DNA from 2 places in the Bradyrhizobium sp. CCBAU 11361 genome. Region 1 is predicted to be linked to the other one. Evidence: predicted binding sites of a transcription regulator. Region 1 holds the regulator's gene; the other holds the start of a gene.
What was found. The regulator PhoB, encoded in region 1, activates phosphate uptake and scavenging genes when phosphate is short. The targets are predictions, from matches to a motif close to TGTCATNNANCTGTCAT.

Region 1 (4,209 bases):
TCGGGCTGCGGCAAGTCGACCCTGCTGCGCATCTTCAACCGGATGTACGACCTCTACCCGGGCCAGCGCGCCACCGGCCAGCTCATGCTCGACCAGACCAACATCCTCGACGGCAAGCTCGACCTCAATCTGCTGCGCGCCCGCGTCGGCATGGTGTTCCAGAAGCCGACGCCGTTCCCGATGACGATCTACGAGAACATCGCCTTCGGCATCCGCCTCTACGAGAAGATCTCGAAGTCCGAGATGGACGACCGCGTCGAGAAGGCGCTGCGCGGCGGCGCGCTATGGAACGAGGTCAAGGACAAGCTCAACGCCTCCGGCCTGTCGCTCTCCGGCGGCCAGCAGCAGCGCCTCTGCATCGCCCGCACCGTCGCGGTGCGGCCCGAGGTGATCCTGTTCGACGAGCCCTGCTCGGCGCTCGACCCGATCTCGACCGCCAAGGTCGAGGAGCTGATCCAGGAACTGTCCGAGAACTACACGATCGCGATCGTCACCCACAACATGCAGCAGGCGGCGCGCGTCTCCGACAAGACCGCCTTCATGTATCTCGGCGAGCTGATCGAGTTCGACGACACCAGCAAGATCTTCACGTCGCCGAGCGACCGGCGCACGCAGGATTACATCACCGGCCGGTTCGGCTGAGGAGACGGGACATGGGTTCTGAACATACCGCAAAGGCCTTCGACACCGACCTCCAGGAGCTCACCCGGCTCGTCGCCGAGATGGGCGGGATTGCCGAGCGCATGATCGTCGATTCCGTCGACGCGCTGATCCGCCGTGACGTCGCGCTCGGCCAGCGCGTGGTCGCCACCGACACCGAGCTCGACGCGCTGCAGAAGCGCATCGAGGAGCGCGCCGTGCTCACCATCGCCCGCCGCCAGCCGATGGCGGTCGATCTGCGCGAGATCGTCGGCGCCATGCGCGTTGCGACCGATCTCGAGCGCATCGGCGACCTCGCCAAGAACATGGGCAAGCGCGTCGCGGCGCTGGAGACGGATTTCCATCCGCTCAAGCTGTTCCGCGGCCTCGAGCACATGACCGACCTCGTGCAGCAGCAGGTCAAGTCGGTGCTGGACGCCTATGCCGCGCACGATCTGCCGGCGGCGATGGCGGTGTGGAAGGGCGACGAGGAAGTCGACGCCATCTGCACCTCGTTGTTCCGCGAGCTCCTCACCTACATGATGGAGGATCCGCGCAACATCTCGTTCTGCATCCATCTGATGTTCTGCGCCAAGAACATCGAGCGGATCGGCGACCACGCCACCAACATCGCCGAGACCGTGTTCTACATGATCGAGGGCCAGGCGATCACCGACAAGCGGCCGAAGGGCGACATGACGACCTTCGCCACGACGGTCCCGAATACCTGAAGACGCAAGGAGCGACGACACCATGGGCGCACGCATTATGGTGGTTGAGGACGAGGAAGCTCTCACCGAGCTTCTCCGCTACAACCTCGAAGGCGACGGCTATGACGTCGAGACGGTGATGCGCGGCGACGACGCCGACACCCGCCTCAAGGAACATATCCCCGATCTGATCGTGCTCGACTGGATGCTGCCGGGACTGTCGGGCATCGAGCTGTGCCGGCGGCTACGGACCCGGCCCGAGACCAAGCAGCTGCCGATCATCATGCTCACCGCGCGCGGTGAGGAGAGCGAGCGGGTGCGGGGTCTTGCGACCGGCGCGGACGATTACATCGTCAAGCCGTTCTCGGTGCCGGAGCTGCTGGCGCGCGTGAAGGGCCTGCTGCGGCGCGCCAGCCCCGAGCGGCTCGCCACCGTGCTCGCCTATGGCGACATCGAGCTCGATCGCGACAAGCGCCGCGTGGCGCGCTCGGGCCGGCCGATCGACCTCGGCCCGACCGAATATCGCCTGCTGGAGTTCTTCCTGGAGCATCCCGGCCGCGTGTTCTCGCGCGAGCAGCTGCTCGACAGCGTCTGGGGCCGCGACATCTACATCGACGAGCGAACCGTCGACGTCCATATCGGCCGCCTGCGCAAGCTGCTCAATCTCGGCCGCGAGCAGGACCCGATCCGCACCGTCCGCGGCGCCGGCTACGCGCTGGATGATCGCTTTGCGAAGGCGGAGCAGACGTAAGCCTGTGCGGATGTTTTAGGGCTGAGTGCGACCGCAAACTCAGTGGTCGTCCCGGCGAAGGCCGGGACCCATAACCACAGGAAGTGGTTTGGCGAAGACGAGTTGTTCGGAATTGGCACCGCGGACGAGTCGATAGACCTCGCGGTATGGGTCCCGGCCTTCGCCGGGACGGCACGGAGTATTTTGAGCCGTCATCGCGCGACACTAGCAGCGCGGGCTTAAACTCACCGCGAGGGCTTGGCCGGTGCGCGCCGGCGATCCGCGGCCGGCTGATACGCCACGCGCGAGTGCTGGGCGCAGTAGGGCAGGCCCGACAGCGCCTTGCCGCCGCAGAAGAAGAAATCCGCGCTCGAGGGATCGCCGACCGGCCAGTGGCAGGTCGCCTCGTTCAGCTCCAGCAGCGACAGCCGCTGGCTCATCGGCACCACGTTGTCGTAGGTGACCGGTTCGGCCTCCACCTCGACCTCGAAGGCCTGCGCCAGCGCGGTGTTGCCGCGCGCAATGGGGCGGCTCACCCGCATCATGTGCTGCGCGGGGCGCGCCTTGCGCGGCCGCGGAGCCGCCGATGACGGGCTCTTGGCGCGGCCGGACAGGCCGAGCCTGTGCACCTTGCCGATCACGGCATTACGGGTCACATTGCCGAGCTCGGCTGCGATCTGGCTGGCCGATAATCCGGCCTCCCAGAGCTTTTTCAACTGCTCGACGCGATCGTCGGACCAGGTCAAAACCGTCATTGCACCCTTTCCCTCGCCGTGCGGCTGCCATCCTGGCGCCTCGCGGCGAATGCCTAAGCCTCGAAAAACCCGTGCCGTCAGAATCCCTTAAGGCTCGCCGGGCACACCAGATGCGCCCGAACGTTTACGCCGGTACATGAGGACTTAGAGGATCAGAACTGCTGCACGAGATGTCGTATCTGACAAGCCAAACGCTACAATATGGCGTGACTCACGCGCAAGAGTCAGCCGACTCGCTTCCACATGTTCCGTGGCCAAAATCCGGCAAATTTGGCACCGCAAGACTACGGATTCAGCGTTTCGCGAGGCTTTCGGGCGGCATTGACACCGGTTTCACCAAGCATAAGATAGTGTCACGTGCCGCCCTTAAAAGGCGGCACGTTTCGTTTTCCGGGCCGGTCAATGGTGCGTTGCGCAATGCACGCTCACACCGTCCGCAACATCAAGTGACCGTCATGACTAGCAGCGCAGCGCCGCATTTGCTTCCCGTTTTCGCCAGGTCCGACCTCGGTTTCGAGCGCGGCGAAGGCTGCTGGCTGATTGCGACCAATGGCGATCGCTATCTCGATTTTACGTCCGGCGTCGCGGTGAACGCGCTCGGCCACGCCCATCCTGCGCTGGTCAAGGCGCTGCAGGAGCAGGCGACGAAACTCTGGCACATGTCGAACCTTTTTCAGAGCCCGGATGGCGAGAAGCTCGCTACGCGCCTGTGCAATGAGAGCTTTGGGGACTTCGTGTTCTTCTGCAATTCCGGCGCCGAGGCGCTGGAAGGTGTGATCAAGCTGGTCCGCCATCACCACTTCTCCAAGGGGCATCCGGATCGCTACCGCATCATCACCTTCGAAGGCGCCTTCCACGGCCGCACGCTGGCGACGCTGGCTGCAACGGGATCCGCAAAATATCTCGAAGGTTTTGGTCCGCCGATGGATGGCTTCGATCAGGTGCCGCATGGCGACATCGAGGCCGTCAAGAAAGCGATCGGTCCGCAGACCGCCGGCATCCTGATCGAGCCGATCCAGGGCGAGGGCGGCGTACGTTCCGCAACGCCTGCGTTCCTCAAGGCATTGCGCCAACTCTGCGATGAGAAGGGCTTGCTGCTCGCCTTCGACGAGGTGCAGACCGGCATGGGCCGCACCGGCGATCTCTTCGCGCATCGCCGCACCGGCGTCACACCTGACGTGATGTCGCTGGCCAAGGCGCTCGGCGGCGGCTTCCCGATCGGCGCGATCCTGGCGACCGCGGATGCGGCGGCCGGCATGGGTCCCGGCTCGCACGGCTCGACCTTCGGCGGCAATCCGCTCGCGGTCGCGGCGGCGAACGCCGTGCTCGACGTCATGCTCAAGCCCGGCTTCTTCGACCACGTGCAGAAGATGTC
Region 2 (4,209 bases), on a different contig from region 1:
TTCACCCTGCTTACCTGTTCGAGGTCAAGAAGCCTTCGGAATCGAAGGGGCCGTGGGACTACTATAAGCTGGTGGGCACCGTTCCCGCGGACCAGGCGTTCCGGCCGCTCTCCGAGAGCGTCTGTCCGCTGGTGAAGAAGTAACTCTCGTGGCCCGCCGGGCGGTCGTGCCGCCGGCGGGCTTTCATTTTGGTGGCGGAAGCTAATCCTGATGCAGGCTCTCTACGCACAGCTACTGGTGGGACTGATCAACGGCTCGTTCTACGCGCTGCTCAGTCTCGGTCTTGCCGTGATCTTCGGCATGCTCAACATCATCAATTTCGCCCACGGCGCGCTCTACATGATGGGCGCTTTCGTCGCCTACTTCCTGCTGAACCTCGGCGGCATCAACTACTGGTGGGCATTGCTGCTGGCGCCGATCATCGTCGGCATCTTCGGCATGATCCTGGAGCGGACCATGCTGCAATGGTTGACCGGGCTCGACCATCTCTATGGCCTGCTCCTGACCTTCGGCATCGCGCTGATCGTGCAGGGCCTGTTCCAGAACTATTTCGGCTCCTCCGGCCTGCCGTACGCCATTCCGGACCAGCTCAAGGGCGGCATGAATCTCGGCTTCATGTTCCTGCCGATCTATCGCGGCTGGGTCGTCGTCTTCTCGCTGGTCGTGTGTCTGGCGACCTGGTTCCTGATCGAGAAGACGCGGCTCGGCGCCTACCTGCGCGCCGCCACCGAAAATCCGACGCTGGTCCGCGCCTTCGGCATCAACGTGCCGCGCATGATCACGCTGACCTACGGTCTCGGCGTTGGCCTTGCCGCGCTCGCGGGCGTGCTCTCGGCGCCGATCAACCAGGTCCGGCCGCTGATGGGCGCCGACCTCATCATCGTCGTGTTCGCCGTGGTGGTGATCGGCGGCATGGGATCGATCATGGGCTCGATCATCACCGGTTTCGCGCTCGGCGTGATCGAGGGCCTGACCAAGTATTTCTACCCCGAGGCCTCCAACACCGTCGTGTTCGTGCTGATGGTGCTGGTGCTCTTGGTGAAGCCAACGGGATTGACGGGAAGGGCGGCCTGATATGACAGCCTTGACGGACGATACGCTGCGGGCGACCCCGCGCGCGATGCGCGACGAGATGATCGTGTTTGTGGTGATGGCGCTGCTGCTGGCGTCGGTCCCGTTCACGGGGGTCTATCCGTTCTTCGTGATGCAGGCGCTGTGCTTCGCGTTGCTCGCCTGCGCCTTCAATCTTCTGATCGGCTATGGCGGCCTGTTGTCGTTCGGCCACGCGATGTTCCTGGGGACGGCGGGCTATTGCAGCGCGCATGCGCTGAAGGTGTGGGCGTTGCCGCCGGAGCTCGGCATTCTAGTCGGTATCGCTGCGGCTTTCGTGCTCTCGATCATCACCGGCTACATCTCGATCCGCCGCCAGGGCATCTATTTCTCGATGATCACGCTGGCGCTGTCGCAGCTGCTGTACTTCATCTACCTCCAGGCGCCGTTCACCCATGGTGAGGACGGCATCCAGGGCATTCCGCAGGGGCGCATGTTCGGCGTCCTCGATCTCACCAAGCCGACGGTTCTGTACTATGTCGTGCTGGTCGGCTTCCTCGCCGGCTTCCTGTTGATCTTCCGCATCATCAACTCGCCGTTCGGCGAGGTGCTGAAGTCGATCCGCGAGAACGAGCAGCGCGCGATCTCGCTCGGCTACCGGACCGACCAGTACAAGTTCATGGCCTTCGTCCTGTCGGGCACGCTGGCCGGCTTCGCCGGATCGCTGAAGGTGTTCGTGGCGCAGAATGCCTCGCTCACCGACGTGCACTGGACGATGTCGGGCGAAGTCGTGCTGATGACGCTGGTCGGGGGGCTCGGCACCATCTTCGGACCGGTGGTCGGTGCCTTCGTGATCATCGCCATGCAGCAATATCTGGCGAGCTTCGGCCAGTGGGTGACGGTGATCCAGGGCTCGATCTTCGTGATCTGCGTGCTCACCTTCCGCCGCGGCGTCATCGGCGAAATCGCGCATTACTTCCGGCGTTCGCTCTAAGTAATTGATTTAACGTCAGTTTGCTGGTTGAGTGAAAGCGGTGGATGATCCCGGTTCCGCGGGCGTGAGGTAGTGCGCGCGCGGATCGAAAATGGTCTATGACAGTTTCGTGACGGCCCTCCCGGGCCGGGCCATTTCCAACCGGTAGTCTATCCCCATGATGCGATGGTTTCGCGCTTTCCTGCCCAAGGAAGAACGGTTCTTCGACCTGTTCGACCGCCATGCCCAGACCGTGATCCAGGGCTCGATCGCGCTCCAGGGCATGCTCAACGGGGGCGAGGAGACGCCGGTTTATTGCCAGCGCGTCAACCAGTTCGAGAACGATGCCGACAACATCACCCGTGAGGTGCTGACGGCGGTGCGCCGCACCTTCATCACGCCGTTCGACCGCGGCGACATCAAGAACCTCATCACCTCGATGGACGACGCCATCGACCAGATGCAGCAGACCGCTAAGGCCGTGATGCTGTTCGAGGTCCGCGCCTTCGAGCCGCCGATGCGCGAGATCGGCGCGCTGCTGATCGAATGCGCCAATCTGGTCGGCCGTGCGCTGCCCCTGATGCAGCAGATCGGCAAGAACGTCGCCATGCTGACCGCGATCACCGAAGAGCTGACCAAGCTCGAGGGCCGGGTCGACGATCTCCACGACATCGGGATGAAGGAGCTGTTCCTCAAGCATCGCGACGGCAGCGCGATGGATTTCATCGTCGGCGTCGAGATCTACGACCATCTCGAAAAGGTCGCCGATCGCTTCGACGACGTCGCAAACGAAATCAACAGCATCGTCATCGAGCAAGTTTAGGGCAGGGGCCTCGCCGTGGATGCTGCGTTGGGTCTTCCCGTCCTGGTCGGACTGATCGCCGTCGCGCTGCTGTTCGACTTCCTGAACGGCCTGCACGACGCCGCCAATTCGATCGCGACCATCGTCTCGACCCGCGTGCTGCGGCCGCAATTCGCGGTGGTCTGGGCCGCGTTCTTCAATTTCGTCGCCTTCATGGTGTTCGGGCTGCACGTCGCCCAGACCATCGGCACCGGCATCATCGATCCCTCGATCGTCGATGCCCAGGTGATCTTCGCGGCCCTCGTCGGCGCCATCGTCTGGAACCTCGTGACCTGGGCGCTCGGCATTCCGTCCTCGTCGTCCCACGCGCTCATCGGCGGCCTGATCGGCGGCGGCATGGCCAAAGCGGGGATTTCGGCGGCGGTCTGGAGCGGATTGACCAAGACCGTGCTCGCCATCGTGCTGTCGCCGCTGGTCGGCTTCCTGCTGGCGATGATGCTGGTTGCGATCGTGTCCTGGGCCTCGGTGCGCTCGACGCCGTTCGCGGTCGACCGCGCCTTCCGCATCCTGCAATTCGCCTCCGCCTCGCTCTATTCGCTAGGCCATGGCGGCAACGACGCGCAGAAGACCATGGGCATCATCGCCGTGCTGCTCTATTCGCAGGGCCACCTTGGCAGCGAATTCTCGGTGCCGTTCTGGGTGGTGCTGTCCTGCCAGGCGGCGATGGCGCTGGGCACGCTGATGGGCGGCTGGCGCATCGTCCGCACCATGGGCCTGCGCATCACCAAGCTGACCCCGATGCAGGGCTTTTGCGCCGAAACCGGCGGCGCCGTGACCCTGTTCATGGCGACCTTCCTCGGGGTTCCCGTCTCGACCACCCACACCATCACCGGCGCGATCGTGGGCGTTGGCGCGGCCCGCCGGGTCTCCGCGGTGCGCTGGAACGTCGCCAGCTCGATCGTCTATGCCTGGGTGATCACGATCCCGGCCTCCGCGATCGTGGCGGCGCTGACCTGGTGGGCGGTCAAGATCTTCGTCAGGTGACGAATTTCAGCCCGGCGATGCCGGCGACGATCAGCCCGATGCTGGCAAGCCGGAATGCCGTGGCCGGCTCGCCGAACAGGATGATGCCAAGTGTCGCGGTGCCGACCGCGCCGATGCCGGTCCACACCGCATAGGCGGTTCCGACGGGCAGCGATTTGAGGGCGAGTCCGAGCAGGATGACGCTGCCGGCCATCGCCGCGAGCGTGATGACGGACGGAACAAGCCTGGTGAAACCCTCAGTATATTTCAGGCCGATCGCCCAGGTAATCTCGAGCAGACCGGCGACGAACAGGATGCTCCAGGCCATGACGACCCTCCGTGCAAGGCAGGGTCGTCCCCG

Region 2: the regulator PhoB is predicted to act here: its motif matches at 2,143-2,159, upstream of XI08_RS28420 (DUF47 domain-containing protein).

The regions. Positions count from the first base shown of each region.
Region 1 covers NZ_LBJZ01000200.1:218,630-222,838, reverse strand. Annotated here, with positions in the region: gene pstB (phosphate ABC transporter ATP-binding protein PstB) at 1-642, shown strand, start outside; gene phoU (phosphate signaling complex protein PhoU) at 654-1,370, shown strand; gene phoB (phosphate regulon transcriptional regulator PhoB) at 1,393-2,100, shown strand; gene XI08_RS44595 (GcrA family cell cycle regulator) at 2,325-2,834, opposite strand; gene XI08_RS44590 (aspartate aminotransferase family protein) at 3,290-4,209, shown strand, end outside.
Region 2 covers NZ_LBJZ01000188.1:29,722-33,930, reverse strand. Annotated here, with positions in the region: gene XI08_RS28435 (ABC transporter substrate-binding protein) at 1-143, shown strand, start outside; gene XI08_RS28430 (branched-chain amino acid ABC transporter permease) at 211-1,074, shown strand; gene XI08_RS28425 (branched-chain amino acid ABC transporter permease) at 1,076-2,044, shown strand; gene XI08_RS28420 (DUF47 domain-containing protein) at 2,202-2,846, shown strand; gene XI08_RS28415 (inorganic phosphate transporter) at 2,862-3,869, shown strand; gene sugE (quaternary ammonium compound efflux SMR transporter SugE) at 3,862-4,176, opposite strand.